Regions from separate parts of the Arthrobacter sp. R4 genome, predicted to be linked through region 4. Evidence: riboswitches for the same ligand, from Rfam matches in the RefSeq annotation. Region 4 holds a riboswitch; each other region holds the start of a gene.

Region 1 (7,274 bases), on a different contig from region 4:
CTGCACCTGGGCACCCAACCGGTTCAGCTCCGTGAGGTAGATGGCCCGGTTCTCGTAAACCCAGTCGTGGATCATGGTTTGGCCCTCGGCGTTGGCCGCGATCACCGCAAAGAACGGAAGGTTATCGATGTTCAGGCCGGGGAACGGCATGGGGTGGATTTTGTCCTCCGGCGCCCGCAGCTCGGACGGCTTGGTGGTGACATCCACCAGGCGGGTTCGGCCATTGCGGGCCATGTACTCTCCGGAAACCTCCAACTGCTGGCCCATCTGACCCAGCGTTGCCAGTTCAATTTCCATGAACTCGATGGGGACGCGGCGGATGGTCACCTCCGAGTTGGTGACGATGCCGGCCGTGATCAGGCTCATCGCCTCGATGGGATCCTCGGACGGGAAATATTCAATGTCGACGTCGATGTGCGGCTGCCCGGTGATCTTCAGGGTGGTAGTGCCCACGCCGTCGATGCTCACACCCAGCATCTGCAGGTAGAAACAGAGGTCCTGGACCATGTAGTTGGGGCTCGCGTTCCGGATCACGGTAGTGCCGCGGCGGTGGGCCGCTGCCATGATCGCGTTCTCGGTGACCGTGTCACCGCGCTCAGTCAGCACGAAGGAGCGGTCGAGGGTGTCCTCCTGCGGTGCCTGGACTGTGTAGAAACCAGCGGTGGCCTCCACCGAAAGCCCAAACTGGCGCAACGCCTGCATGTGCGGCTCCACTGTGCGCGTGCCGAGATCACAGCCGCCGGCGTACGGAAGGCGGTATTCCCCGGCCTCGTCCAGGAGCGGGCCGAGCAGCATAATGACGCTCCGCGTGCGGCGTGCCGCTTCCACATCCATGGCCGCCAGGTCCAGGGCGGCGGGGCGGCGGAGCTGGAGGTCGGTGTCGTTGAGCCAGGTGCACTCGACGCCGATACTGCTCAGGACCTCGACGATTCGATTGACTTCCTCAATCCGGGCCAGGCGCCGCAGGACCGTAGTGCCGCGGTTGATGAGGCTGGCACAGAGCAGCGCGACGCCGGCGTTCTTGCTGCTGTTTACGTCCACCGACCCGGACAGTGTGCGGGCACCCTCGACCCGCAGATGCGTCATCTGGGACGTGCCCACTTTGACGATGCTGAGTCCGAAAATGGCCTCCAGCCGCTGGATCATTTTCAGGCTCAGGTTCTGTTTCCCCTGTTCCATCCGTGCGACGGCACTTTGGCTGGTTCCAAGCTCGGCGGCCAGCTGTCCCTGGGTCCAGCCCTTCTGGCTGCGGGCCTCCCGGAGCGTTGCGGCAACGTGTTCAGCAGTTTCCTGAGTCATAAGAAAAAAATATCATAAATGAGCTATTTTGCCACGCGGTCACGCTGAACCGGGAGGACAGAGTCGCAATGTACCCACCTCATGCGATAGCCTTCGCTGCCCGCGGCCGCCCTTGACCCGCGTCGCCGCGGCGGAGGAGACTGGAAAGACCTGCCCGCCGGGCTAGGACGGAGGTCCCATGCACAGAGCTGTGCGGGGAACGGTACCCACCTCAACGGGTGCGCTGAGGCTAATCCGTTGCGCCCTGGCGATCGGCCTGGCCCTGCTGTTTGGCATGGTGTTCGCGCCGCCGGTTGCTGCAGTGCCCTCCCCCGGCGAGGGCAGCCCGTCGCTGCTGGGCAACGACGTCTCCTGGCCACAGTGCAACAAACCACTCCCCAGGGGCGCGGCCTTCGCCATTGTCGGAGTCAACAACGGCCGTGCCAACGCAACGAACCCCTGCCTCGCGGAGCAGTTGAAGTGGGCGAACGCCATCGACGCCAACGGGGACCGCGCAGAAAACCCCACCGCCCAGCCAACCGTTGCGCTCTACGTCAATACAGCCAATCCCGGACTGGCAGGCTCGTGGTGGCCCACCAGCAATGACTACCCCGCCGCAAAGCCTGTCCACAATCCGTACGGTGACTGCACCAGGAACAGCCATGACGATCCGGAGGTCAGCGAAGCCTGCTCCTACATGTACGGCTATGCCAAGGCCTACGACGACGCGTACCTCCGCGGCATCAGCAAGCCCTCGGAGTATGTATGGTGGCTCGACGTCGAAACCGGCAACTCATGGTCGGGCAACAGGAACTGGAACCGCGCAGTCCTCGAGGGCATGACCGATTTCTTCCACGGCATCGGCGCCGACGTCGGCATCTACTCCAGCGGGTACCAGTGGGGACAGATCGTAGGCACTGTCAGCAGCTCCAGCAGCCTTTACACCCTGCCCAGCTGGCTGGCAGGTGCCAGCACCGCAACAGGGGCCAAGGCGATCTGCTCCCAGGCCCCGCTCACCGCCGGCGGCAAGGTCGCACTCACCCAGTTCGTGTCCGGGGAATTCGACTACAACCACTCCTGTATCTGAACGTCGCGCTGAGGGCGGCTACTTCCTGATGAACGCCATACGTTCTCTCCAGGACTAGCCGCCGACGAAACTCCACGTGCCGGCAAACACGGCGGCGGCCACGGCCGCCGTGGCCATCAGGGCCCCGCCTGCCAGGACCCACACGTCGAGCCTGCTGTAGGTGGATTCACGTGCCCAGGTCCGGTCCCCGCCGCCGAAGCCACGCGCCTCCATGGTGACCGCGAGCCGGGACGCCCTGCGGATGGCTTGGACCAGGAGGCCGAAACTCTGGCCCAGGGTGGCTTTCATCCGTTGCACCGGGTTGCCGCGCGAGCCAACGCCGCGGGCGCGGCGGGCCATCCCAATGGTCTGCCACTCTTCGGCCATCAGGCCAACAAGCCGCATGGCCGCGAGCGTCCCCAGCACGAACCGGTGCGACAGCCGGGCCTTCTGGGCCAGCGCATCGGCGAGGTCGGTGGGATCGGTGCAGCTCATGAGGAGGATGGCTGGCAACGCGATCGCCAGGCCGCGGAGCATAAAGCCCAACCCCAGCTCCAGGGAGCCTTCGCTCATGGACCAGATGCCGACGTCGAGCAGTATCCTTCCGCTGTCCGGAGCCAAAATCGAGGTGCTCCAGCCACCCACGGCGGCCGCCAGGATCAGCGGCCAGCCGCGCTGCCACAGCAGCGTCAGGGTCAGTCCCGCGAGCGGGAAGAGCAGGAGTTCACAGAAGAGCGCCACGGAGGCGGAGACCCAGTCGATGGACAGCGCCAGCACCACGGTCATAAAGACGACGGCGGCGAACTTGCTCAGCGGATTGGCACGGGTCAGCAGTGCTTGGTTCCCCCGCAGTGTCAGTTCCTGCCTCATGGGGCCACCGCTTCGGTGGTGCCCAGCCGGAGCTCGGCGCCGCCCAGGGCCGTGCTGAATTCGGCATCGTGCGTTACGGATACCACGGCGGTGCCGGCGTCGAGCAGTTCGGAGAGGAAGGACGCGAGCTCGGCCCAGGTGTTGGCGTCCTGGCCGAAGGTTGGCTCGTCCAGGACCAGCACCTGCGGGTGGGCGGCGAGCACCGTGGCCACGGACAGCCGGCGCTTCTCACCGCCGGAGAGCGTGTAGGGATTGGCGTCCACGAGTTCGGTCAGCCGAAGCCGCTGGAGGAGCTCATCCACCCGTTCCTCGCCGTGGCCAAGATGCCTGGGGCCGAACATCAGCTCGTCCAGGACATTGCCGGTGACAAACTGGTGCTCTGGCTCCTGGAAGACGGTTCCGATGCGGGCGATCAGCTGGTCCGCCTTCCATTTGTAGGGGTCGATGCCTGCGCCCTGGCTCAGGTCCAGGGTGGCTGAAACGTTTCCCCCTATGGGTGCCAGCAGGCCGGCCAGGGTCAGCGCGAACGTGGACTTTCCCGCCCCGTTCGGACCTGTGATGGTGAGCGCCTGCCCGGCGCGGACCTGGGCTGAAAGGCCCTGTTGGACCGGAACCGGAGGGATGGTTTTGAAGCGGCGGCGGCCCGGCCGTTCCCGCGAAACGGCAAGGTCCTCGGCCGCCAGCAGCAGGTCCCCGGAGCCGCCGGAAGCCCGGTTCCGCGTGGCCGGAACAAAGCCGGGAACCCACACACCGGCAGCAATCAGCATGTCCCTCGCCTCGGCGAGGACCCGGTCGGGCGGCCCGTCCAGCAGTACTGCGGGATCAGTTGCGGAGCCTGGCTGCAGCACCACGATCCTGTCCACGAGGTCCTTCCAGACGGACACGCGGTGCTCCACCACAACCAGCGTGGCCCCGGTTTTGTCGAGGCAGCGGCCCACGGCGTCACGGACCTCGAGGACCCCGGTGGGATCCAGGTTGGCCGTGGGCTCGTCCAGGAGGATCAGCCCCGGCCGCATGGCCAGGATGCCGGCGAGCGCCAGGCGCTGCTTCTGCCCGCCGGACAGGGCCGACGTCGGGTGGTCCAGCGGCAGGTGGGAGAGCCCGACGTCGTCAAGCGCCTCGTGCACGCGCGCCCAGATCGCATCGCGCGGCACGGCGAGGTTCTCGGCACCAAAGGCGACGTCGTCGCCGAGCCGGGAGAGGACCACTTGCGTTTCGGGATCCTGCTGCACCAGCCCGGCGCGGCCGCGTCGCTCACGCGGGGACGCGCCGTCGATCCGCAGCGAACCGGATTCGTCGGAATCGCCTGCTTCGCCGTCGTCGTTCACATCCCCCAGCACCCCCGCGAGGGCGTGGAGCAGCGTGGATTTCCCCGCCCCTGACGGGCCCAGCAGGAGCACACGCTCCCCGGGCTTGATGTCCAGGTCCAGGGCGTGGACCGCAGGCCGGGACCGGCCGGCGTGCCGCCACCCCCAACCGCGGGCAGTGACGGCGGCGGGCCGCGTCGTAGCGGCTGTGCCGTCGTCGTAGGCTGCGGGCATTAGGAGAAGACGGGCTCCGACGCAGCCTTGCGGGACGCGAAGGAGCTCAGCACACCCGTCCTGGCCAGGCCGCGGGTGGCGATCCAGGACAGCGCGCCGGCGATGATCGCGCCCGAGATGGCGGTGAATACGATGTACGCGAGCTTGTCACCGGCGGCGTAGGCGATATTCCAGCCCCAGGGGGCGAAGGAGTCGTTCAGGCCGCAGAACAGCCCGGCCGCAGCGCCGGCCAGCAGCGCGATGGGCAGGTTGAACTTCTTGTAGACGAAGATGGCGAAGATGATCTCGGCGCCCAGGCCCTGGACGAAGCCGGAGAACAGCACGGAGGCACCGTACGGCGAGCCCATGATCAGTTCACCCATGGCGGCCACCGTTTCACAGAAGAGCGCGGCGCCCGGCTTGCGGATGATCAGCATGCCCAGCACGGCGGGGATCATCCAGCCACCGGCGATGAGGCCGGTCAGCGGCGGGTAGACGGCGTTCATGGGCGGGGAAACCGCGGCGGCGCCCTGGGACCACGCCCAGAAGATCACGCCGCCGGCGATGGCGATGAGGGCGGCCACCACGATGTCAACGATGCGCCAGGTGTAGCCGGTCTTTTTGATTGCTGCAGTGCTCATGTGATCCTCCTGAGGAACAGGAGGGGAAAGTGTTCCGGCGGTCGGCTTGCCGCCGGTTACCGCACACTTCGAGAACTCGACTCCCTTGCGCCGGTACTAACCGGATCAGGTTCGAGGGTCTGCGGCTGTCCCGCACTCTCAGCGCCCACCTGCGGTTCCCTGGCAATGCCAGTGATGCCCGACGGCGGCGCTCCCCTGTCGTTAATAAAGCTGGTCTTTGAATAATCTGCCCTGATGGGCGTGGTCCAGTTTACACCGCTGGGGCGGTAGATTGTGGGCCATGACTGCCAACAACCCGACTGTGACTGCGTTCAATCCCGACTCAAGGCTGCCCCAGCCATCAGGCCTGCTCGAGGCCCTGATTGACCGGATCGAGGCCGAGATCACCGAGCTGCAGTTTCCGCATTTCACCAAGGACGATTCCCTCAATCTGGGGTTGCTCCTGGTGGAGCTGGGGAAGTCGCGGCGGCTTCCCATCGCGATCGACATCACCAAGGGCGAGCAGGTGCTCTTCCACGTGGCTTTGGATGGCGCCACCCCGGACAACGAGCACTGGGTCAGGGCCAAGCAGCGCACCGCCGCCCGGTATGAGATCCCGTCATTGCTGGTGGGACTCCGCGGCAGGCTGCACGGGGGACGGATCGAGGACCACGGGTGGTTCGACGAATCCACCTACGCACCACACGGCGGCTCCTTCCCGGTGTACGTGGCCGGGGTGGGTGCGGTAGCCACGGTCACCGTTTCCGGGCTGCCGCAGCAGCAGGACCACGACCTCGTGGTGGAGGCCCTGCGCGAAATCCTGGGGTCCATGCGGGCCGAGTAAGCATACCCCGGGCTGGGCTTCCTGATACTCGCGAAGTTGACACGCTCCCCTGACGACACGAGGATGAAGTCTATCCGGAAAGCGTTTTCTCACTGGGTGCAACCGTGGAGGCCGCCGTCAGATCCGGCAGCCTTCAGGAGGGCGGGCATTTGAGCAGCCAGCACACCATCGACCGTCAAGCCCTGGTCCGCCGGCACAACGTGGAGCAGCGGAGCCTTGATCCCCGCAGCCCTGTTTCCGTGGGCAACGGCGAGTTCTGCTTCACCGTGGACCTCACCGGGCTCCAGACTCTCCCGGCCGAGTACCCCGTGGGAGCCCCGCCCGGCACGCTGCTCGGCACGCAGTCCCAATGGGGCTGGCACTCCATCCCCGCGGACGAGGAGTACAGCCTGGCGGGTTCCACGGTTCTGTACGATTCCGCGCGGGGCCCGGTCCCTTACCTGGACATGGTGGGGGACATCGTGGACGGCCGGGAGACCAAGGCGTCCCGCGCCGAGACCTGGCTGCGGGTCAACCCGCACCGCCTGGACCTGGGCCGGATCGGGTTCGCGTGGGAGGACCCCGCCGGGGCGCCACGGCCGCTGACCGCGGCAGACGTCGTCGACCCCGTCCAGATCCTGGACCTCTGGACCGGGACAGTCACCAGCACGTTCAGCCTCCGCGGCCATCCCGTCAGGGTCATCACCGCCTGCCATCCGGACCGGGACCAGATTGGCCTGATCGTGGAGTCCCCGGCCCTCCAGCACGGGCTGGTGGTCACGTTCGCCTTCCCCTATGGGTCCGAGGCGTGGCATGACGCCGCGGACTGGAACCGCCCCGCGGCCCACACCACCACCCTGGCGGGACCGGCGGGCACCTTGGACGGCTTCCAGCACTGGACCGTGGACCGCGACCTGGACGGATCGGGTTACCAGGTGACGGTGTCCGGAAAAGACCTCCGGCTGGACCAGTCAGGCGGGCACGAACTGCTGCTTCGCGCCGCATCCGGGCAGGACGTCCTTGACCTGGCCGTCCAGTTCACCAGCACCGGGCAAGGCGAATGCATCCTGCGCAGCTCTGGCGGCGCACCCTCGACT
Region 2 (7,274 bases), on a different contig from region 4:
GAGCAGGAGCGCCAGGAACGCAAAACGCCAGCCCATTCTTCTGGGCTGGCGTTTTGTCTGGTCCATGAATCCGTATCCTGGGGCGCTGTGGCGGTTGGCTCCGGCGCTGGCCTGGTACGGCTGTGGCCCTGCCTTGTAGGTCCGGGGGACTTACTTGGCGGTGGTGAAGTCGCGCTTTTCCTTGATCTTTGCGGCCTTGCCGCGCAGGGCGCGCATGTAGTACAGCTTGGCGCGACGGACGTCGCCCTTGCTGACGAGCTCGATCTTGTCGATGATCGGGGAGTGTACCGGGAAGGTACGCTCCACACCGACGCCGAAGGAGACCTTGCGGACCGTGAAGGTTTCGCGGATGCCGTCGCCCTGGCGGCCCAGGACGAAGCCCTGGAATACCTGGACACGGGAGTTCTTGCCTTCGATGATGTTCACGTGCACCTTGAGGGTGTCACCTGCGCGGAACGCAGGAACGTCGGTGCGCAGCGAGGCTGCATCTACGGAATCGAGAATATGCATAATTCCACTCCTGGTGAACGCCACAGGTCATTCACTTTGGGTCACGGCGGCCAAGCCCGGAGGCGCTTGCGCGAGCCGGAAATTGCCGTCGAAAGTTTTGTGGTCCGGTTCCGTCACTGATTGGCGGCACCGGGGTGTCCCGCTGTTGGTTGCGCTCCCCCTGTGGCAGGTGCGGACCCAGCAGACACAAGGACTAATTTTGCCACATCCGGCGGCTTACAGCCAATCGTCGCCGGCGGGGCGGCGCGGTCAGTTGGGCGCGTCAGGCCGCGGCCGAAGACGGCCGTCGACGACGTCGTACCCCAGGTCGGCGAGAGCGGTCCGGTCCGCGCGGGGTAACTTCCCGGCGTCGAAAGTTTCCAGGAGGTCAGGGCGGCGTTCAGCCGTCCGCCGAAACTGCTCATGGCGGCGCCACTGGGCGATCTTGCCGTGGTTGCCGCTCAGCAGCACTTCCGGCACTTCCCGGTCCCGCCAGACGGAGGGTTTGGTGTAAACGGGGTACTCGAGCAGCCCGTCCGAGTGGGACTCCTCCACCAGGGACTCGGGGTTCCCGACAACGCCGGGCAGCAGGCGGCCAATGGCCTCCACCATGGCCAGTACGGCCACTTCGCCGCCGTTAAGGACGTAGTCTCCCAGGCTCATGGGCCGCACGGTAAAATGTTCCTCCGCCCATTCGATGACGCGCTCGTCAATGCCCTCGTATCGTCCGCAGGCGAAGACAAGCTGATCCTCTTCGGCCAGTTCATGCGCCAGTGCCTGGCTGAAGCGCTCCCCCGCCGGCGAGGGGACGATCAGCACAGGCTTGGCTGATTTGTCTCCACCCGTTGCGGCCACGGAGGCCAGGGCCTGCGCCCAGGGTTCTGCCTTCATCACCATGCCGGCACCGCCGCCGTAGGGTGTGTCATCCACCGAGCGGTGCTTGTCCGTGGTGAAGTCGCGCAGGTCGTGGACGCGAAGGTCCAGCAGGCCGTCCTGGCGGGCCTTGCCGATGAGGGACAGCTCCAGGGGCGCCAGGTATTCCGGGAAGATGCTGACGACGTCGATTCTCATCTACGCGTTGTCCTCCGGCCCGGCCGCACCGGCGTCGTCGGTGTTGATGTCAAAGAGGCCATCCGGCGGCGTCAGCAGGACAAACCCCTCGGCGACGTTGACCTCGGGCACGATCTGTTCCACGAACGGGATCAGGATTTCCTTACCGTCCGGGGCTTCGACCACCAGCAGGTCCTGGACGGGCATGGTGTGCAGGGCTGCGATCTTGCCCACCACCTGCGAGCCGACCCGGGCCTCGAGTCCTACCAGTTCGTGCTCGTACCAGCCTTCGTCGTCGTCCTCGTCCAGCTCTTCGGTTTCGATGAACAGTTTGGCGCCGCGGAGGGTCTCGGCCTGGTTGCGGGTTTCGATTCCCTCGAAGGCAAGCAGGAGGATGTCCTTGTTCCAGCGCGCACTTTCAACAGTGAGCGGGCCGGCCGAGGCAGGTTCCACCACAAACTCGGTGCCGGGAACGAACCTGTCCGCCGGGGCGTCAGTCAGCACCTGGACCGTCACTTCCCCGCGGATTCCATGCGGTTTGCCGATTCGTGCCACCTGAAGCTGCATCTGGTCCTCTGTTCGTGGTTGTGCTGGGGTTAGGCGTTGTGGTGAAAGCACTCCGGCCCCTCCACCGTTGGTGGAAGGGCCGGAGCAAAACTGATGTTGCCGAGCGCTTTAGCGGCGGCGGTCGGTGTCGACGACGTCGACCCTTACCGGCTCGCCGTCAGCCAGTGCCGCCACAACGGTGCGCAGTGCGCGTGCCGTGCGGCCCTGGCGGCCGATCACCCGTCCGAGATCGTCCTGGTGAACGCGCACTTCGAGGGTGTCCCCGCGGCGGTTGTTCTTCGAGGTGACCTTGACGTCTTCCGGGGAATCAACGATTCCGCGGACCAGGTGTTCGAGCGCTTCAGCCAGCAATCTACTCAGCCTCGGTGGTCTCGGCTTCGGCTTCGGCCGGGGCGTCGGACTGCTTGGACTTCTTGGTGATCGCTTCCGGGATGATCACGGAACCCTTCTCCGGAGCAACGAAGGCAGCCTTCGGAGCTTTGGTCTTCAGGGTGCCTTCCTGGCCCGGGAGGCCCTTGAACTTCTGCCAGTCACCGGTGATCTTGAGGATCGCGGCAACCTGCTCGGACGGCTGGGCGCCGACGGACAGCCAGTACTGGGCACGCTCGGAGTCAACCTCGATGTATGAGGGCTCTTCGGTGGGGTGGTACTTGCCGATTTCTTCGATTGCACGGCCATCACGCTTGGTGCGTGAGTCCGCAACAACGATGCGGTAGTACGGTGCGCGCATCTTGCCAAAGCGCTTAAGGCGAATCTTTACGGCCACTTTTGTGGTCACTCCTGTTTCAGAAAAGGGGTGAACCCGGCGTTCTGCACCCGTGGGGCGGGCCATACTTGAGGGTTCGAAGGACAGGATCCAGACGCGGAGAGAGGGGCCACGCAGATCGAGTACCTGTTTATTGTGCCAGATCAGCGCCCGGATTTCGACTTGGGACCGATCCGCCGGACACCGGCGATGCTCCCACGTTGCTCAGGATGACCAGACGTACAGCCCGGTGCGGTCGGCATCCTCGATTCCACTGGCCAGCTCTGCCAGCTGCTGTACGTATTTCCTGGCTTCGGCCGCACCGAATGGCATGTCGTCCTGGGCCGCCCACTTTTCGGCGACGTCATCGAGTACATTGCCCTCCCCCTCGGTCTCATAGCTGAGCAGCTCAGCGAGCGCCCGGACCATGGCGGGCGGAACACCCAGCAGTGAATCGCTGGCCACATCCACCATGGCCAGTTCATAGTCCGCACCACCGGCATGGACGGCCGCGCCGGCGAGGTCCCCTAGCTGTTCAATTTCGAAGTCACTGATCCCGGGAATCCGAAGGCCGGGCGTGGAGGGGGAACCGCCGTCGTCCAGTATCCCGGCACGCTTCAGCGCGGCGTCGTGGGTTGAAACAAAGATTTCGGTGAAGCCCATGGGAATCGCCCTCATTCCGTCGACGGTGCGGCTCTGGCAGGCAGCTGCAGAGCTGCCCCGGCCGTTCGGAATCAGCCTAGTACACGGCTCCGCGCTCCCTGGGCCGCCGCACCCGGCTTAGCGCACAGCGACCCGGATGCTGTTTCGCCAAGGGTCCTCGAAGCGCAACTCGGCCCCCGTATGGTGGCTGGCAACCCCGGCGACCTTCAGCCGATCGGCAAGTGCGCCGACGTCATCTCCGGACGGCACCTCAATGAGCACCTCCCCCAGGCCGAGGGTATCTTTCCGGGGACCGGCGCCGCGGCTGTTCCAGACGTTCATGGCCATGTGGTGGTGGTAGCGCCCGGCTGACACAAAAAGCGCCTGGCCATGCCAGCCCGCCGTCTTCTCGAACCCCAACGTGCCGACATAGAAATCGTGGGCGGTGTGGACGTCGCCCACCTGGAGGTGGACGTGGCCCACCCCGGCCGCCGTCCGCTGCTGGCCCTCAACGGATTCCTGGGTCAGATGCTCCTGCAGGTAGCGCTGCGGAGGCAGTGCCAGGCTGTCCATGACCACGTCCGTTCCGTTCCAGGACCAGTTTTTGCGCGGCCGGTCCCAGTAGAGTTCGATGCCGTTGCCCTCCGGGTCGTTGAAATAGAAGGCTTCACTGACCAAGTGGTCCGCACTGCCCGTGAACGAGCGGGGCTCATATTGGGCCGCCGTAGCGACTGTGGCCGCCAGTGCCGCCTGGTCCTCAAAGAGCAGCGCCGTGTGGAACAGCCCGGCCTCGCCCCTGCCAGGAAGAGTCAGCCCGGGGGCGGCGGCCAGATGCACTAGCGGCTTTCCGAGCCGGCCCATGTAGAGGCCACCGTCCTGTTCGGCCACCACGTCCAGGCCCAGTGCGCGCTGGTAGTAGTCAGTCATGAGCTTCATGTCGCCGACCTTCAGCATCACCGTGCCCATGGTGAGCTCGGCAGGTAGAAGGTCCTGGCTGGTGGATTCTGCAGTCATCGAAAACTCCCGGTCCAACGGCCGCCGGATTTCGGAGGCCTCTACTCTTCTAAATTACTTGAAGCTTCAATTTATTCCCAGCTGTACGATGCGTGATCTTCGGCGGTCAGCGGATCACCTCGCCCCGCAACACGACGTGCCGAAGTGAGGCAACTGTGGCGGGGACGCGCCGCGGATCTTCCCTGCAGATCACCACGTCTGCGCTGGCACCCTCGGAGATCCCCTCAGCGCCGAGCCACGTCCGCGCACCCCAGCAGGCAGCATCCAGGGCCGCCGCAGGAGGGAGGCCCGCCCGGTGCAGCGACAGGATTTCGTCGGCGATCCGTCCGTGCCGGATGACGCTGCCGGCATCTGTCCCGGCATAGATCCGCACGCCTGCTTCGAAGGCTTCGTACACGCGCTCGTACCTGCGTTCCCACAGCGCGTGCATGTGCTCGGCGTACCGCGGGAATTTCGCTTCGGCCTGGCGGGCGATGTCCGGGAAGGTGTCGATGTTGATCAGCGTCGGAACGATGGGGACACCCTGGGCGGCGAGCCGGGGAACGTGCCGGGGCAGCAATCCGGTGGCGTGCTCGATGCAGTCGATGCCGGCGTCGAGCATCTGGTCAAGGGTGTCTTCGGCGAAGCAGTGCGCGGTCACCCGTGCGCCCTCGTCGTGGGCCGCCTGCACGGCATCGCGGACGACGGCGTCGGGAAACGACGGTGCGAGGTCTCCGGCGTCGCGGTCAATCCAGTCCCCCACGAGCTTGACCCAGCCATCACCGGCCCTCGCCTGCTTCCGCACGGCCTCCACCAGGCCGTCTGGCTCCACCTCGACGGCGAAATCCCGCAGGTAGCGCCGGGACCGGGCAATATGCCGCCCGGCGCGGATAAGCCTGGGCATGTCGTGACGCTGCTGCAGCCAACGCGTGTCGCTTGCCGCCCCGGCATCACGGACCAGGAGCGTGCCTGCGTCGCGGTCGGTGCGGGCCTGTTCTTCAGCCATCGCATCCGGGACGACGCCGCCGGGTCCCAGGCCAACGTGGCAGTGGGCATCAACGAACCCGGGAAGGACCCAGCCTCCCAGCACAGCATCGGGGGAAGTGGGGGGCCTGTGGAACGTGAGACGGCCGTCGACGGACCAGAGGCCCCGCCGTTCCTCATTCGGTCCGGTGAGCACTGTTCCGCTGAATTCGATGATTCCCGCCATCGGACCAGCCTAATCCGCGCAAGATGGTCAGCCTGTCAAGTCACATCCTCCCCACTTGGACCTGTGGTAGCTTCATCTAGACCACACGGGAGCCCTTGCAGGGGCTGAGATCAGGCTGACGCAGCCTGCGACCGTTGAACCTGTCCGGGTAATGCCGGCGAAGGAAGTGAGTATTCATTGAGTACACCAGAAACACGGCTGATTGCTGCCCAAAATGAGACTGCCAAGGGGAAAGCCGGCACTGAGACCCAGTCGCTGAAATCCCATTCGTTGGCGTTCATCAGTGACGAGGCCACCGGAATCCGGGTTCCGGTAACGGAAATTGCGCTGGAACCATCGCCCAACGGCGAGGCGAACGGCCCTTTCCGGACGTACCGCACCGCCGGCCCTGGGAGTGATCCGGTGGTGGGCCTGGACCCGTTCCGCTCGGAATGGATCGCGGCCCGTGGCGACACCGAGCCCTACAGCGGCCGGGAACGGAACCTGCTCGACGACGGCAAGTCGGCAGTACGCCGCGGCGCAGCCTCCGCAGAGTGGAAGGGAGCACAGCCGGTGCCCCGCCGCGCCGTCGACGGCCGGACAGTCACCCAGATGCACTACGCAAAGCAGGGTGTCATCACCCCGGAGATGCAGTTCGTTGCCCTCCGCGAAAACTGTGACGTGGAACTGGTCCGCAGCGAAGTGGCGGCAGGCCGCGCCATCATCCCCAACAACATCAACCACCCGGAATCCGAGCCGATGATCATCGGCAAGGCCTTCCTGGTCAAGATCAACGCCAATATCGGCAACTCGGCTGTGACAAGTTCCATCGCCCAGGAAGTGGACAAACTGCAGTGGGCAACCCAGTGGGGAGCCGACACCGTGATGGACCTGTCCACCGGCGATGACATCCACACCACGCGTGAGTGGATCATCCGCAACTCCCCCGTCCCCATCGGCACGGTGCCCATCTACCAGGCGCTGGAGAAGGTCAATGGCGAGGCCAACAAACTGACGTGGGAGATCTTCCGCGACACCGTGATTGAGCAGTGCGAGCAGGGCGTGGACTACATGACCATCCACGCCGGAGTGCTGCTGCGCTACGTGCCGCTGACGGCCAACCGTGTCACCGGCATCGTTTCCCGTGGCGGTTCCATCATGGCCGGCTGGTGCCTCGCGCATCACCAGGAGAACTTCCTGTACACCCACTTCGACGAGCTGTGCGAAATTTTCGCCAAGTACGACGTCGCTTTCTCCCTCGGCGACGGGCTGCGCCCGGGAGCGACGGCGGACGCCAACGATGCCGCCCAGTTCGCCGAGCTGGATACGCTGGCTGAACTGACGCAGCGCGCCTGGGAATTCGACGTGCAGGTGATGGTGGAAGGACCCGGCCACGTACCGTTCCACCTTGTCCGGGAGAATGTGGAACGCCAGCAGGAGCTCTGCAAGGGGGCCCCGTTCTACACCCTCGGACCGCTCGTCACGGACATAGCACCCGGCTACGACCACATCACCTCCGCCATCGGGGCCACCGAGATCGCCCGCTACGGCACCGCCATGCTCTGCTACGTCACGCCTAAGGAGCACCTCGGCCTGCCC
Region 3 (7,274 bases), on a different contig from region 4:
TGGCCGCGAAATCGTGCTGGAATCGGCGCAGGACGCCGACTCCGTGGCTACGGTCGTTGAAGAAGCCATCACCAAGGGCACCGAACTCCGCCTGAAGGACGACAAAGGACGTATTATCATCGTTCCCGGAAACGCCCTGGGCTACGTCGAAATCGGCGCGGAAGAAGCCCGCAAGGTCGGCTTCGGGCAGTTCTAGCAGCCGACCCACCGCCTAAAACGGCGAATACCCCCGCTTTGAGGAGATTCGATGCTTTCGCTGACGATTGTTGTACTGGTAACCGTGGCCGCAGGCTTTATTGTCTGGGCCAATGACAAACGGCACGCCAAGTACGGCATGGGGCTGCCCGCGGGGGTTGCCGCGGCGGTCGGCGCGCTGAGCTGGATCATCTTCATTGCCGCAGGCTTCGGCTACCAGCCGGGCCTGACCTGGATTCCGTGGGTGCTGCCCATGGTGCTGGGGTCAGCGGCCGCGGTGGGTGCTGCGGTGTACCTCGGACGCACCAGGTCGCACTACGACACCTTGCGGCTGACCGCGGCGCTCAAGCTCTAGCCAGGCTCAACCCGCCGGCTGACGTCCTGCCTCCGTGCACAGGCAGAGCCGGTTTCCCTGTGAATCCGTGACCACCACCCAGTCGGGTGCGTGGTCACGGTTCATTAATGCTCCGGTAGCCACAGTCTTCTCCAGGACGGCACCCGACTCCGCGCGGCTTCGATGGATGTCCAGGTGCATCCTGCTGCTGTTGGGGGTGGGCGTCTCCTGGAACCACACCGACGGGCCGCGTCCGTGAGGATCCACCAGGTCCGTGCCGGGGCCCTTTTTGTATCCCAGTGCGACGCGCCACACCTCGGAGATTTCAGTGGCGTCCGTCGTGTCGATCCCCACCTCAACGGTCCGGTGCAGTCCCGGTTCCGCTGTTGCTCCGGCGTCTGCTGCGGCAGCACTCGCCGCACCAGCCGCCCTCACATCCCGGGAAGTCACCACGCCGCCAGCGTCATGGGAGGTGTACCGCAGGAACACACGGTTGTACCGCCAGTCCAGGTCCGGGTGGTGGTTTTGTTCTTCGGCGAGGCGTCCGACGTCGGCTATCAGCCGCAAGGCCGCGGCCGCCGTCGGCGTTTTAAACACAGTCACGAACCCGCCGAGGCGGTACCGCCAGTCCGGGAGGCCAGCCAGCGCTTCATCGATGGCTGACCTGCTGAGTGTGTCTTCAGTGCCCGCCACGGCTGGCTCCTCGGGTTGATCCTTGAGGGCACGCCCGGTGGCCGGCCGCGGCGGAATCGGGTCAGAGGAACTCTGCCCGGCCTTCCATGGCTGAGGATGCCAGGGCGTGCTCACGGCGCGGTATCCGCCCGGCCGCTTTCGCCAGCCTACCGGCGATCACAGCGTGTTTGAAGGCCTCCCCCATGAGTGCCGGGTTCTGGGCGCGTGTGACAGCGGTAGCCAGCAGGACGGCGTCGCAACCCAGTTCCATGGCAAGGGCAGCGTCCGAGGCAGTCCCTATGCCGGCGTCCAGCACCACGGGCACCGACGCACGGGACACGATGAGTTCGATGTTGTGCGGGTTGAGGATGCCCAGCCCGGTGCCGATGGGCGATCCCAGTGGCATGACCGCCGTCGCGCCGAGGTTTTCGAGCCGCAGGGCCAGGACGGGGTCGTCGTTGGTGTAGGCGAACACCTTGAAGCCCCGGTTGACGAGCTGTTCAGTCGCGTCCACGAGCTCAACGGCGTCCGGCAGGAGGGTCTGTTCGTCGGCGATGACCTCAAGCTTGACCCAGTCTGTTTCCAGCGCCTCGCGGGCCAGTTCAGCCGTCATCACGGCATCCCGCGCAGTGAAGCAGCCGGCAGTGTTGGGCAGGACCCGGATGCCATGGTCCAGCAGGAGCTGGAAAAGGGAGCCGGTTTCGGCTGGCGAGTATCGCCGCATGGCGACGGTGGTCAGCTCCGTCCCGGAGGCCAGCAGGGCCGCGCCCAGCCCATCAAGGCTTGGCGCGCCGCCGGTGCCCATGATCAGGCGGGAGCCGAGCTCGACGCCGTCGATCACGAGCGCGTCCGGGTGCCCGGTCGGGTTAACGGTATTGATGGTTTCGGTCATGGTTCAGCCTCCCTGGACTGCTGTGACCAGTTCGACGTCGTCACCTTCGGCGAGTGCCGTGACGTACCACTGGCTGCGGGGTACTACTTCGGAGTTGTGTGCCACTGCCACACCCAGTTTTTGCCCGTCGGTGGCCTGCCCATTCGCAGCAAGTGGACGGCCGGTGACCTGGCTGACCAGGGTGGTAATTGACGCGCCGTCGGACACGCTGTGCTGCAAACCGTTGAGGGTGATGTTCATGCTGTTTCCTTGGTGGGTTGGAGGATGGCGGCGCGGCGTGTGGAGAATCTGGCCGGACTGAACGGGAGCCAGCGCGGGTCTGTGCGTCCATCCATGAGGTCCCGGCAGATGGCGGCGGCTGCAGGGGTCAACAGCACACCGTGGCGGAAAAAACCGGTCGCCACGATCAGGCCATCCACCGGTCCGTGGTTCCCTGGGAGGTGGACGCGGCCCAGCAATGGAGCGTTATCCGGCGTAGCAGGACGCGCCCGGGCTGTACTTTCCAGCAGTTCCAGCTCGGCGACCGCCGGCACCAGGACCTGGGCATCGCGAAGCAGCTGGTAGACGCCGCCTGCCGAGACGCCGCCAGCCGACGTTCCTGTGCCGTCCTGGCGGCGCTCCGGACTGGATGCTGCCAACGCGTCCTCGCGCTGGGTGGCACCGATGACCACAGTGCCGTCACGCCTTGGAACGATGTAGACGGGAACACCGTGGACCAGTCCGCGGACAGTAGCGGTGACCAGAGGACGGAGATGCTCAGGGACGCGCAGCCGGAGAATGTCGCCGTGCACGGGGCGCAGCGGCAGCTGGAGTCCATCGGGCAGCCCGCCCAACGACGCCGCTCCGAGCCCGTTGGCCACGATGGTTTCCCTGGCGGTCACCGATCCCCCACCGGCCAGCCGGACACCTGCGACCCGGCCGTCTTTCCAGGCCAGCGACGACGCACGGTCGGCAACGGCGAATCCGTGTTCGGCTCCTGCGACCGCGGATCCTGAATCCTCCCTGTGGCTGGCCAAAGCCTCCCGCAGGCACGCCACCAGCTTCCGCGGATCCACCTGGTGGTCAGCGGGAATGTCCAGGGCGCAGGAGATCGCGGGGCTCAGGAGGGCTTCGCGGCTGCGGGCCTCGCGCACCGTCAGTGGTTCAACGTCCAGCCCGTGGGCCCGCTGGACTGATCGGAGGTTCATCAGCGCACGGCGGTCGGCCGCGTCCGCGCCGATGGCCAGCGTGGGGGTGGGCAGGTACCCTGCATCGCCGGGAACGTCCCGGGCCAGGTCCGCCGCGAAGGCCGGCCACAGCCGGGACGATTCAAGCATCAGCTCCAGGAGTTCTTCCTCCTGGTAGTGCAACTCACTTACCGGGGCGAGCATGCCTGCCGCAGCCCAGGAGGCGCCGGAACCGGGGGCATCATCGATGACCACCACAGAACGGCCCGAGCGCCTGGCTTCCCAGGCTATGCCGTGCCCGATCACACCCCCGCCGATAACGGCGACGTCGGCGGAGAGGTCGGCGAGAGCGTCATTGGGGGCGCCGGCCGAGGGACTGCCGGTTGGCGGGATCATGTGGTTCCTTCCCTACGCCGGTACTAGCCGGATCAGGTCAAGCGGTCGGCTCTGACGCCCTCTCAGCCCGGCGCTTTATGACAGCTGCCGCGGGCTCCCGCAGTACCTGCCCAGTTTAGAGGAACTACTCTGGTTTCCATGAACGCAGCCCTTCCTGACAGCATTGCCGTCGCCAACAACCCCCTCCCTTCCACGAGCCATGCTGCGCCCCTGGGCGATGCCCGGCTGTACCTGTGCACGGATGCCCGTAAGGATCGCGGTGACTTCGCCGGTTTTGTTGATGCGGCCTTCGCCGGGGGCGTGGACATCATCCAGCTCCGCGACAAGACGATTGAGGCAGCAGAGGAGCTGGACCTGCTGGCGGTACTGAAGGAGTCCGCCCTGCGCCATGGGCGGCTGTGGGCGGTCAATGACCGGGCCGACGTCGCGGTGCTCTCAGGTGCCCCGGTGTTCCATATTGGCCAGAAGGACCTGCCGCTGAAGGCTGCACGCACCTTGTTGAACGGCAATGCAGCCATCGGTCTGTCCACCCACACAACCTCACAGATCGACGGCGCGGTCTCGGCCTCGGCCGCAGTCACTGCCGCGCCCACTGGGCTGGACTATTTCTGTGTTGGTCCGGTCTGGGCCACCCCCACCAAGCCCGGCCGGGCCGCCGTCGGGCTCGACCTCCTCAGGTACGCCGCGGGGGCAGTCAAACAGGCGGGGTCCGTGCCCGGCGTGGCAGAGGTACCCTGGTTCGCCATTGGGGGCGTGGACCTGGGCAACGTGGAGCAGGTAGTGGAAGCGGGCGCCCGCCGGATCGTTGTGGTCCGGGCCATCACCGAAGCCGCCGATCCCGCAGAGGCCGCCGCGGCACTGCTTCGGGCCCTGGACACCGCCGGCGCCTAGGACTCCGGCCCCGGAGACGGGATGGCGTGCATTATCAGCGGAAATCGGGCTAACCTGAATTTCGTGTCACATCATCGGCTGGCCCCAAATGTCCACGAGCACACCAATGCCCTCGAGGAGGCACTGAGTGCGCTGCGGACCGAGCTGGAGCTACCGGGCGACTACCCTGCCGACGCCGTCCGAGATGCGGAAGCCGCTGTCTCCTCAAGGCAACTGCCTGATGCCGACCTGACAGGCATTGATTTCCTCACTATTGATCCTGAGTCCTCCACCGATCTAGACCAGGCCCTGTTTATTGAGCGCGCCGGTAGCGGCTATCGAGTCCTCTACGCCATCGCAGATGTACCCGCATTCGTGGTGCCCGGCGGGCCGCTGGACGCCGAGACCCGCCGCCGGGGACAGACGTTCTACGCGCCCGATGGCCGCATCCCGCTTCATCCGGAGGTCATCAGCGAGGGGGCCGGCAGCCTCCTGGCAGGCCAGCTCTGCTCTGCCTTTGTGTGGGACTTCCACCTGGACCAGGCTGCCCAGGTCAGGTCCGTTTCGGTCCAAAGGGCACGGGTCCGCAGCCGGGCCAAGCTCAGCTACAAGGGCGCCCAGGCTGAACTCGACGCCGGAACGGCCTCGCCGGTGTTGGAGCTCCTTAAGGAAGTGGGCCTGAAGCGTGTTGAGCTGGAGCGGGAACGCGATGGCGCGAGCCTGAACATGCCCGAGCAGGAGATCGTGCAGCTTCCCGACGGCGGCTACCGGATCGCCGCTGCTCCCCAGCTCCCGGTCGAGGACTGGAACGCCCAGATCTCGCTCATGACAGGAATGGCTGCGGCCACCCTGATGCTTGAGGGCAAAGTCGGCATCCTGCGGACCATGCCCGCCCCTGACGAACGGTCCCTGGGGCACTTCCGGCTGCAGACCGAGGTTCTGGGCAAGCCCTGGGACGGGAAAGCGGGCTACGGGGAGTATCTCCGCACGCTTGACCCCACGGATCCACGGCAGCTGGCCATCATGCATTCGGCGGGAATGCTTTTCCGTGGTGCCAGTTATACGGCGTTCGACGGCGAAATCCCCAATGATGCCCGCCAGTCCGCGATCGGAGCCGCTTACGCCCACACCACCGCTCCGCTCCGCCGGCTGGTGGACCGCTTTGTCCTGGTCATCTGTGAGGCACTCAGCAACGGCAGCCCCGTCCCGGCCTGGGCGCGGGAAGCGCTGCCCTCCCTGCCGGTGATCATGGCCGGTTCCGATCAGCTGGCTGCCAGGATGGAGCGCCTTGCGCTGGACACCGTGGAGGCCGCCCTGCTGGTCAACCATGTGGGCCAGGAATTCGACGCGATCGTCATTTCAGGGTCCAAGCCGCAAAAGGACAACGGCAAAAACGGCAATGGCTCCAACGGTAACGGCAATGGAAGGAACGGGAACGGCCCTTCCGGAATCATCCAGATAGCCGAGCCTGCCGTCACGGCCCGCTGTGCCGGTGACCTCGAATCCGGCACCAAAGTCCGGGTCCGGCTTCTCTCCTCGGACATCGCCACGCGGGAAGTGCATTTCGAGCTCGTCGGGTAGGCGCCGGGGCGGCCGAAAGGGGCAAAGCCGGGTTTAAGACTCCTTGCCGGTAGACTGAAGAAGTAGATATGGATGCCCGGTCGTTGATTTCCTTGATTTTGAATTCAACAAGCCCGCCCCTACGCGATCTTGAGATACGCCCGCTGGTCACCAGTGCCAGCAATTAGATAGCCCGCGATCGGCTTCCACTGGATTTGCTTGCGCGCTTCGAGCGTGCTCCGGAACGGCCACGTTGGCCGGCCCGTTGAGCAGGCAGCGCCAATGCCCAAATGAATAAGGAAACTCACCTGTGAGTGAATTGCATACCCACCAGCTCCTGATTGACGATTCCGGCACCGAGGTCATCGAGCCGGAAGAAACCATTATCTCGGACGAAAAGCCCCATGAGATCGAGGAGAAATCCTTCGCAGACTTCAACGTCCGCGCCGATATCGTGGAGTCCCTCGCCGATGCCGGGATCACCCACCCGTTCCCGATCCAGGCCATGACACTGCCGGTGGCGCTCTCGGGCCACGACATCATCGGACAGGCCAAAACCGGAACCGGCAAGACCCTCGGCTTCGGCATCCCCGCGCTGCAGCGCGTCGTGGGCCGTGACGATCCAGGCTTCGACAAGCTCGCCGTCCCGGGCGCCCCGCAGGCGCTGGTGATCGTTCCCACCCGCGAGCTCGCCGTGCAGGTAGCCAACGACCTCCAGACCGCCTCCCGCAAGCGCAATGCCCGCATCGCCACCATTTATGGCGGCCGCGCCTACGAGCCGCAAGTCGAAGCCCTGCAGAACGGCGTCGAAGTTGTCGTCGGTACCCCCGGCCGGCTCATTGACCTTTACAAGCAGAAGCACCTGAGCCTCAAGAACGTCAAGATCGTCATCCTCGACGAAGCCGACGAAATGCTGGACCTCGGATTCCTCCCGGATGTGGAAACGCTGATCGCCGGCACGCCTGCGGTCCGCCAGACGCTCCTGTTCTCAGCCACGATGCCCGGGCCGGTCATTGCGATGGCTCGCCGCTACATGACCCAGCCCACCCACATCCGTGCGGCCGACCCCGACGACGAGGGGCTCACCAAGCGCGATATCCGCCAGCTCATCTACCGTGCCCACAGCATGGACAAGATCGAGGTCGTGGCGCGCATCCTGCAGGCTCGTGGCCGTGGCCGCACCATCATC
Region 4 (7,274 bases):
GTCACTCCGGCCTGAAGGCCTGCCCAGTACCACCGGGCAAACGTAGCGCCGGACAGCAGCGCCATGCCCGTGGTGATGATCACCGCGAACGCCACAATGCCGATGAACATGTTGGGGAATCCGAAGACGGAACTCTGCCAGGTCTGCATCACCTGCCCGCAGGAAATCCATGGGTTCACGTCGCAGACGGTGGTGTGGTTCGGGTCCTTGAGTACTTCGAGCTTCTCCAGGACGAGCGTTCCCGAAGCGAGCCAGCCGATGATTCCGGTGGCCACCATCAGCCAGCCAAGTGGCCGGTTGCGCGTCATCGGAGGAACTGTCCCCTGAGTCTCCGGGGCCGTCGCCGGGCGCGCGGAGGCCGGGCTGCCGGTTTCGGCGCCGCTGACGGGCGAAATGCTTGGCATGGTTCAGGCGTCCTTTTCATCGGGTGCTCTTTGCCCCGATTGTAACGCCGGAGCCTGAATCCGGCGCCCAGCTTAGCTTTCTGCCCGTCAGCGCCGTCGGCACCGGGCTGTCCGCCCAGCAGGCAGGCAGGCTCGCAATGATCGGCCGATCTTGCTTCCCCCGTCTTTTAGTCGGCGTGTGAGAGAATGAACTTGGCTGGAGGCCGACCCACATTCGGACTCCGGTCCGGTGGCTTTGTTCCCAAGACCGCCAATGATGAGCTGGCAGGCTTCGGATTCTCTGATCCGTCTTCCCGCCATTCCATTGGTCGGCACCTGGTTGTGGCATGTAGAACAACGGGTTTCAGAATGCTGCTGCCGGCTCCCACGGGCTGCCGCACCCCACTGCCGGTGCGAACCTGGGAGTATCCACTTGACTTCTGTCAATGCCTGCGGGTTTTGACAAATATGTGCCCCAATGGGTGCCGGATGTGGCGGTACGTCAGGGGCAGGAGTGTTGCCACATATGGAAAATGAACAAGTATTTGCCGTTAACAACGATGAAGCGGTAGCCGAGGCTCCGGACGCGCCGAAGAAGGCCACGAGGACCCGGCGGAAGGCCGCGCCAAAGCCGGAAGCCATCCCGGAAGTGACCGCAGCGGATGCCTCTGCGTCGCCCGGCGCTGAAGAACCTGCGCTTGAGGCGGCTCCGCCGGTCCGCCGCACCCGTGCGCGCAAAAAGGTAGACGCCGCCGAGCCACTGCCTGCGTTCGCAGCCGAGGCAGCGGCCCCGGAAACGGTCGCTGAGGCAGGCTCCAGCCACGCCGACGACGCCGCGTCCGCCGTTGCCGCCCCCGAAGCAGAGCCGGAGGCAAAGCCGGTCCGTCGCCGCCGCGTCGCAACCCGCAAGACGTCGGCTCCTGACGTCGCAGCCGTCCCCGGAACCGAGGCGGCGCCTGCGGCTGCTGCAGTAGCTGTTGAAACTCCCGTAGTGGAAACCCCGGCGTCGAACGCTCCCGAGCCCGAGGCCGCAGTGGAGGAAACCCAGGTGCCGGAATCGGCAACGGTGGAAACGCCGGCACCCGCAGTTTCCGAAACCACCGCGCCTGACGCTGAAGCCGCAGAACCCGCACAGCCAGCACCGGCCAGCCCGTTCGGCTCCCTTTTCCTGGAGCCAGGGTCGGCAACCTCCGTCCTGTTCCAGGCACCGGACCTGAGCACCGTGGTCCGTCCCGCCCCGGCACCCGCCGCGGCGGCGGAGGAAGCGGAAGAGGACGACGCCGAACTCACCGAAGAGGACGACGCCAACGGCCGTCGCAGGCGGCGCAGCCGTGGTCGCCGCGGGCGCAGCCGCGCAGGCGACCGCGACCTCGAGGGCGACAGCGAGGGCAGCGACAATGAAACAGAGGAAGCTGACGAGGAATCAGCGGGCCAGCCAGACGAGGGCGTAACCTCCCGTCGTCGTCGTCGGCGCCGCCGTGGTGACCAGGACCTGGAACTGACCGGTGGCGGGGATGACGATCCGCCCAACACAGTGACCCGTGTCCGCGCTCCCCGCGCCGTGACCGAAGCGCCCGTCAACAACCGCGTGACGTCCGTCAAGGGCTCCACCAGGCTGGAAGCCAAGAAGCAGCGCCGCCGTGAATCCCGCGATACCGGCCGCCGCCGCACCGTCATCACCGAAGCAGAGTTCCTGGCCCGCCGCGAATCCGTGGACCGCCAGATGATCGTCCGGCAACGCGACGACAGAATCCAGATCGCAGTCCTGGAAGACGGCGTCCTGGCCGAGCACTTTGTCTCCAAGACGCAGCAGGACTCCCTGATCGGGAACGTCTACCTCGGCAAGGTGCAGAACGTCCTGCCATCAATGGAAGCGGCGTTCGTTGATATCGGCCGCGGCCGCAACGCCGTCCTGTACGCCGGTGAGGTGAACTGGGAAGCCGTCAACCTCGAAGGCAAGCAGCGCCGGATCGAGAACGCCCTGAAGTCCGGCGACACCGTCCTGGTCCAGGTCACCAAAGACCCCGTGGGTCACAAGGGCGCGCGCCTGACCAGCCAGATCTCCCTCCCCGGCCGCTACCTGGTCTACGTACCCGGCGGCTCCATGACGGGAATCTCACGTAAGCTGCCCGACGTCGAACGCAACCGGCTCAAGCGCATCCTCAAGGACCGCCTGCCGGAGCATGCCGGCGTCATCGTCCGCACGGCCGCAGAAGGCGCCTCGGAAGAGGAGCTCACGCACGACATCAACCGTCTGCGCGCCCAGTGGGAGGGCATTGAAAGCCAGTCCACGTCCACGAAGATCCTTGCCCCGGAACTTCTCTACGGCGAACCGGACCTCACCATCAAGGTGGTTCGGGACGTCTTCAACGAGGACTTCTCCAAGCTGATCGTCTCCGGTGAGGAGGCCTGGGACACCATCGAGGCCTACGTCACGTACGTGGCCCCCGATCTGGTGGGCCGCCTGGAAAAGTGGACCAAGGACCAGGACATCTTCGCGGCCTGGCGGATCGACGAGCAGATCCATAAGGCACTCGAACGCAAGGTCTTCCTGCCGTCTGGCGGTTCGCTGGTTATCGACCGAACCGAAGCCATGACCGTGGTGGACGTCAACACCGGCAAGTTCACCGGCAGCGGCGGCAACCTCGAGGAAACGGTCACCAAGAACAACCTCGAAGCTGCCGAAGAAGTTGTACGCCAGTTGCGGCTCCGCGACATCGGCGGCATTATCGTCATCGACTTCATCGACATGGTCCTGGAATCCAACCGCGACCTCGTCCTGCGCCGCATGGTGGAATGCCTGGGCCGCGACCGCACCAAGCACCAGGTGGCAGAAGTAACGTCCCTGGGGCTCGTTCAGATGACGCGCAAGCGCATGGGCACCGGGCTGCTGGAGGTCTTCGGCGAGCAGTGCGAAACCTGTGCCGGCCGCGGCGTGGTCACCCACGACGATCCCGTGGAGCACCGTCGCGCCAACACGGTGGCTGCCGAACACCACGTGCAGCGTACGGACACTCACCGCACGGACACCCCGCGGCCCGACCAGCGCCCGGAAAGCCAGCGGGCTGACAGCCAGCCCGGTGCACGTGGCGACCGCAAGCGGCGCCGTGGACGCGGAGGCGTTCCCTTGGAGGCGGCACCGTCCGCACCGGTCCAGGTCCACACAGTCCACCCGGATCCCAGCGACGCCGAGCGGCACGCCAAGGCTGAGGCCACCAGGCTGGCCCTGGCCAACATCGCCGCGGCGGCGCACGCAGCGCACCTGCACGACGACGAGGTAGCCCACGCTGCTGGAGCCGCGGCGGCCGGAAGCCCTGCTGCAGCGGCAGCACGGACGACGACGGAGCAGGCCCACGCCGCCCCGGCAGCAACAGGCCAGGCACAAACAGGCCAGGCACCGGCAACAGCCCGCCAGCATGACGCCGACGCGTCCGGACGTCCTGCTGCCGTGCTCACTTTTGGCGGGGAACAGGTGGTGCTGCCGTTCGTGGAGCACGCGGCAGACCAGCCGCAGCAGCCGGCCCTGACGCTCGACAGGCTCGCTGAAGCCTTCGCGCACCTCGGCGAGCCCGCCGTTGCCGCTCCGGAGCCTGCGCAGGCTGCCCCGCAGCCAAGCACCGATGTGCCGCATGCTGCGGTAGAGGAGAAGGATTACTCAGACCACACCGCTGAGCAGTCCCGTACCCGCAGGCCCCGCCGCAACCGCAGCGCCAGCCGGGCCCAGGGCGCGGCAAACGCAACCTCGGTAGAACACCACGAGGCAACGCACGCAGCAGCCGGCGGCCACTCCCACGCGGCCAAGGCGCCTGAGCCGGCCACAACGGCCGCAGGCGACAAGAAACAGGCAGAGGCGCCCATCATCCTCGGGGTAGGAGTACCTGCTTCCGAGCTCTGATCCTCCGCAAAGGACATCAGCCAGGATGCCCGGACACGACCCTTCGCAGGGGCGCGTCCGGGCATCGCGCGTTAACGGCTTCATTCGACAGGGCCATTTGACACCGGGCCGGGCACTGAAACGCTAGGCTTGGTTACCGACACGGGGTGCCGCGCAAGGGCCGGCTGAGATCCACACCCGTTGAACCTGTCCGGCTAGCACCGGCGAAGGGATGTCTTCCTTGTCTTCAACTACTGTCCTGCCCCTGGCACCTGTACTCAGCCCGGCAGCGCCGGCCCCGGTCCTCCGGGACGTTCCGCGGGTGCTGTCCATCGCAGGGTCTGACCCGTCCGGCGGCGCCGGCATCCAGGCCGACCTGAAAAGCATCGCAGCCCTTGGCGGTTACGGGATGGCCGCGATCACCGCGCTGACAGCGCAGAACACTCAGGGCGTCCGCGCGGTGCACGTACCGCCGGCCGCCTTCCTGGTCCAGCAGTTGGAAGCCGTGAGCGATGACATCACCATTGATGCCGTCAAAATCGGCATGCTGGGCGATGCCGAGGTGGTGGCCGCGGTCCGCAGCTGGCTCGAAAAGGTGCGTCCCGGCGTCGTAGTCCTTGACCCCGTCATGGTGGCTACCAGCGGCGACAGGCTCCTGCAGGCGTCTGCCGAGGCTGCCCTCCGCGGACTGCTCCCGCTGGCGGACCTGATCACGCCCAATCTCGCTGAACTGGCCATGCTGCTCGGAGAGGCCCAGGCCGGCTCCTGGCCAGAAGCGCTGGAACAGGGCCGGCGGTTGGCGGCGGACACCGGCTCCACCATCCTGGTGAAGGGGGGACATCTCGACGGCGCCGCCTGCCCGGATGCCCTCGTCAATACCGGCGGACTGCTTGCCCAGGAAATTGTGGAGGTTCCGGGGGACAGGATCCCCACCCGGAACAGCCACGGGACGGGCTGCTCGCTCTCGTCGGCCATGGCAACGGCACAGGCCCGCCTGGGGGACTGGGAGGCCTCACTGCGGCACGTCAAGCCCTGGCTGGCAGGTGCCCTGGTGTCCTCGGACGGCCTGGACGTCGGTGCGGGAAACGGTCCCGTCCACCACTTCCACCACCTGCAGGCGGCCACAGGGCCTGCCCTGGAACCGGCCCAGCTCGGCGAGGGCGGCTTCGCCGAGCTCCTCCGTGCGGAGGCCACCGCAGACCTCGCCGCCATCTATGAGCTCGAGTTCATCCGGAACCTCGTGGCAGGAAGCCTGCCCGAAAAGCAGTTCGCCTACTACCTGGCCCAGGATGCCATCTACCTCAATGGGTACTCACGGGTGCTGGCACGGGCCAGCGCCTTGGCCCCCACCGAAGCCGCACAGCTGTTTTGGGCCCGATCAGCCCAGCAATGCCTGGAGGTTGAATCGGAGCTGCATCGGACCTGGCTCAGTACGCGAACCGTGGAGCCCGTCCTCGGTCCTGTCACGAAGTCGTATGTGGACCACCTGCTGGCCGCCTCCGCATCGGGCAGTTACGCGGTGCTGGTGGCAGCGGTCCTGCCCTGCTTCTGGCTCTACGCCGAAGTCGGACAGACCCTCCACGCGCAATTCCTTGCTGCGGGCGCCCCGGCGGACCACCCGTACGCCGAGTGGCTGCGGACGTACGCCGACGAGGACTTCGCGCAGGCCACCCGTGCAGCTATTGCCCTGGCCGACGAAGCCGGACGCCGGGGCTCGGAGGACGAGCGTGCTGCCATGGTCGTCGCTTTCAACCAGTCGTGCCGTTTCGAAGTTGATTTCTTCGACGCGCCGCGGCTGCACGCCTGACGCTCCCCGGCGCATCCAGCCGGTACGATAGTCGGGCACGGTTCCGGATTGTCAGTGTTGCGCACGCTTGTGGCGCTTATCACGGACAGCCCGCCGGAACCAGCCTCATTTGCGGCCGAAGGCAAAATTAGCGTATTCTAGATCTTCGGTGCTTACGCCAACACTTGGGTTACGACCCCACGGCGTTGAGGCACAGCGAGAGCCCAGCCAAATATAGGCCCAGGTTCCGCACGCAAATCTAGTAATAAACGTCGAGAGAAGTGAGTTCCCAAGTGGTGTACGCGATTGTCCGCGCAGGCGGCCGCCAAGAGAAGGTTTCCGTTGGAGACTTCGTTACCCTGAACCGCGTCCCCGGTGGAGCCGGCAGCACCATTCAGCTGCCCGCACTGCTCCTGGTAGACGGTGACAAGGTCACCTCCGCCGCTGCGGACCTGGCCAAGGTAACTGTTACGGCTGAGATCCTCAATGACCTCCGTGGTCCGAAGATCGTCATCCAGAAGTTCAAGAACAAGACCGGTTACAAGAAGCGCCAGGGTCACCGTCAGGAACTGACCAAGGTCAAGATCACTGGTATCAAGTAACCTTCGTTACTGTTCAGGTTTTCAGCAGATTCCCCAGAATTTAGAGGCAGGCATTTCAAATGGCACATAAAAAAGGCGCGAGCTCCACTCGCAACGGTCGTGACTCCAACGCCCAGTACCTCGGCGTCAAGCGCTTCGGCGGCCAGGTAGTTTCCGCAGGCGAAATCATCGTCCGCCAGCGTGGCACCCACTTCCACCCGGGCGCCGGCGTAGGCCGTGGCGGCGACGACACCCTGTTCGCACTGACCCCGGGCGCCGTTGAATTCGGCACCCGCCGCGGTCGCCGCGTTGTCAACATCGTTGCTGCTGCAGCTGCAGAGTAACTCATAGTTCTGAAGCGGTGGAGCGGGCCATTTGGTCCGCTCCACTGTTCTTTTAACCGCATTACAATCGTCTTGGCGCTTTGCAGCGTCCAGGAAACAGCACTGAGGAGATCCACGTGGCGAGCTTTGTAGACCGGGTAGTACTGCACGTATCCGGCGGTACCGGCGGCCACGGCTGTGTCTCCGTCCACCGCGAGAAGTTCAAGCCCCTGGGCGGGCCCGACGGCGGCAACGGCGGCGACGGCGGCGACGTCATCCTCCGCGTGGACCACCAGACCACCACCCTGCTGGACTATCACCACGCCC

What was found. Region 4 has a riboswitch for thiamine pyrophosphate ahead of ACLKOZ_RS06095 (bifunctional hydroxymethylpyrimidine kinase/phosphomethylpyrimidine kinase). Riboswitches for the same ligand answer to the same signal wherever they lie in the genome.
Region 1: it holds a riboswitch for thiamine pyrophosphate, as region 4 does, so the genes downstream of both, ACLKOZ_RS19100 (ECF transporter S component) here and ACLKOZ_RS06095 (bifunctional hydroxymethylpyrimidine kinase/phosphomethylpyrimidine kinase) in region 4, are expected to answer to the same signal.
Region 2: it holds a riboswitch for thiamine pyrophosphate, as region 4 does, so the genes downstream of both, thiC (phosphomethylpyrimidine synthase ThiC) here and ACLKOZ_RS06095 (bifunctional hydroxymethylpyrimidine kinase/phosphomethylpyrimidine kinase) in region 4, are expected to answer to the same signal.
Region 3: it holds a riboswitch for thiamine pyrophosphate, as region 4 does, so the genes downstream of both, thiO (glycine oxidase ThiO) here and ACLKOZ_RS06095 (bifunctional hydroxymethylpyrimidine kinase/phosphomethylpyrimidine kinase) in region 4, are expected to answer to the same signal.

What each region holds. Positions count from the first base shown of each region.
Region 1 covers NZ_JBLWIJ010000032.1:120,158-127,431, forward strand. The annotation lists gene ACLKOZ_RS19080 (UDP-N-acetylglucosamine 1-carboxyvinyltransferase) at 1-1,299, opposite strand, end outside; gene ACLKOZ_RS19085 (hypothetical protein) at 1,478-2,365, shown strand; gene ACLKOZ_RS19090 (energy-coupling factor transporter transmembrane component T family protein) at 2,420-3,214, opposite strand; gene ACLKOZ_RS19095 (ABC transporter ATP-binding protein) at 3,211-4,755, opposite strand; gene ACLKOZ_RS19100 (ECF transporter S component) at 4,755-5,375, opposite strand; TPP riboswitch at 5,440-5,582, opposite strand; gene ACLKOZ_RS19105 (heme-degrading domain-containing protein) at 5,656-6,198, shown strand; gene ACLKOZ_RS19110 (hypothetical protein) at 6,348-7,274, shown strand, end outside.
Region 2 covers NZ_JBLWIJ010000033.1:89,636-96,909, reverse strand. The annotation lists gene lepB (signal peptidase I) at 1-66, opposite strand, end outside; gene rplS (50S ribosomal protein L19) at 151-510, opposite strand; gene trmD (tRNA (guanosine(37)-N1)-methyltransferase TrmD) at 760-1,560, opposite strand; gene rimM (ribosome maturation factor RimM) at 1,561-2,106, opposite strand; gene ACLKOZ_RS19485 (RNA-binding protein) at 2,215-2,457, opposite strand; gene rpsP (30S ribosomal protein S16) at 2,459-2,872, opposite strand; gene ACLKOZ_RS19475 (hypothetical protein) at 3,077-3,514, opposite strand; gene ACLKOZ_RS19470 (VOC family protein) at 3,632-4,507, opposite strand; gene ACLKOZ_RS19465 (amidohydrolase family protein) at 4,614-5,696, opposite strand; TPP riboswitch at 5,772-5,879, shown strand; gene thiC (phosphomethylpyrimidine synthase ThiC) at 5,874-7,274, shown strand, end outside.
Region 3 covers NZ_JBLWIJ010000017.1:244,220-251,493, reverse strand. The annotation lists gene ACLKOZ_RS12740 (DUF3107 domain-containing protein) at 1-196, shown strand, start outside; gene ACLKOZ_RS12735 (hypothetical protein) at 248-550, shown strand; gene ACLKOZ_RS12730 (4a-hydroxytetrahydrobiopterin dehydratase) at 557-1,222, opposite strand; gene ACLKOZ_RS12725 (thiazole synthase) at 1,284-2,093, opposite strand; gene thiS (sulfur carrier protein ThiS) at 2,097-2,333, opposite strand; gene thiO (glycine oxidase ThiO) at 2,330-3,655, opposite strand; TPP riboswitch at 3,648-3,766, opposite strand; gene thiE (thiamine phosphate synthase) at 3,794-4,546, shown strand; gene ACLKOZ_RS12705 (RNB domain-containing ribonuclease) at 4,610-6,106, shown strand; gene ACLKOZ_RS12700 (DEAD/DEAH box helicase) at 6,396-7,274, shown strand, end outside.
Region 4 covers NZ_JBLWIJ010000010.1:58,106-65,379, forward strand. The annotation lists gene ACLKOZ_RS06085 (vitamin K epoxide reductase family protein) at 1-404, opposite strand, end outside; gene ACLKOZ_RS06090 (Rne/Rng family ribonuclease) at 910-4,278, shown strand; TPP riboswitch at 4,411-4,507, shown strand; gene ACLKOZ_RS06095 (bifunctional hydroxymethylpyrimidine kinase/phosphomethylpyrimidine kinase) at 4,490-6,064, shown strand; gene rplU (50S ribosomal protein L21) at 6,337-6,645, shown strand; gene rpmA (50S ribosomal protein L27) at 6,705-6,968, shown strand; gene obgE (GTPase ObgE) at 7,085-7,274, shown strand, end outside.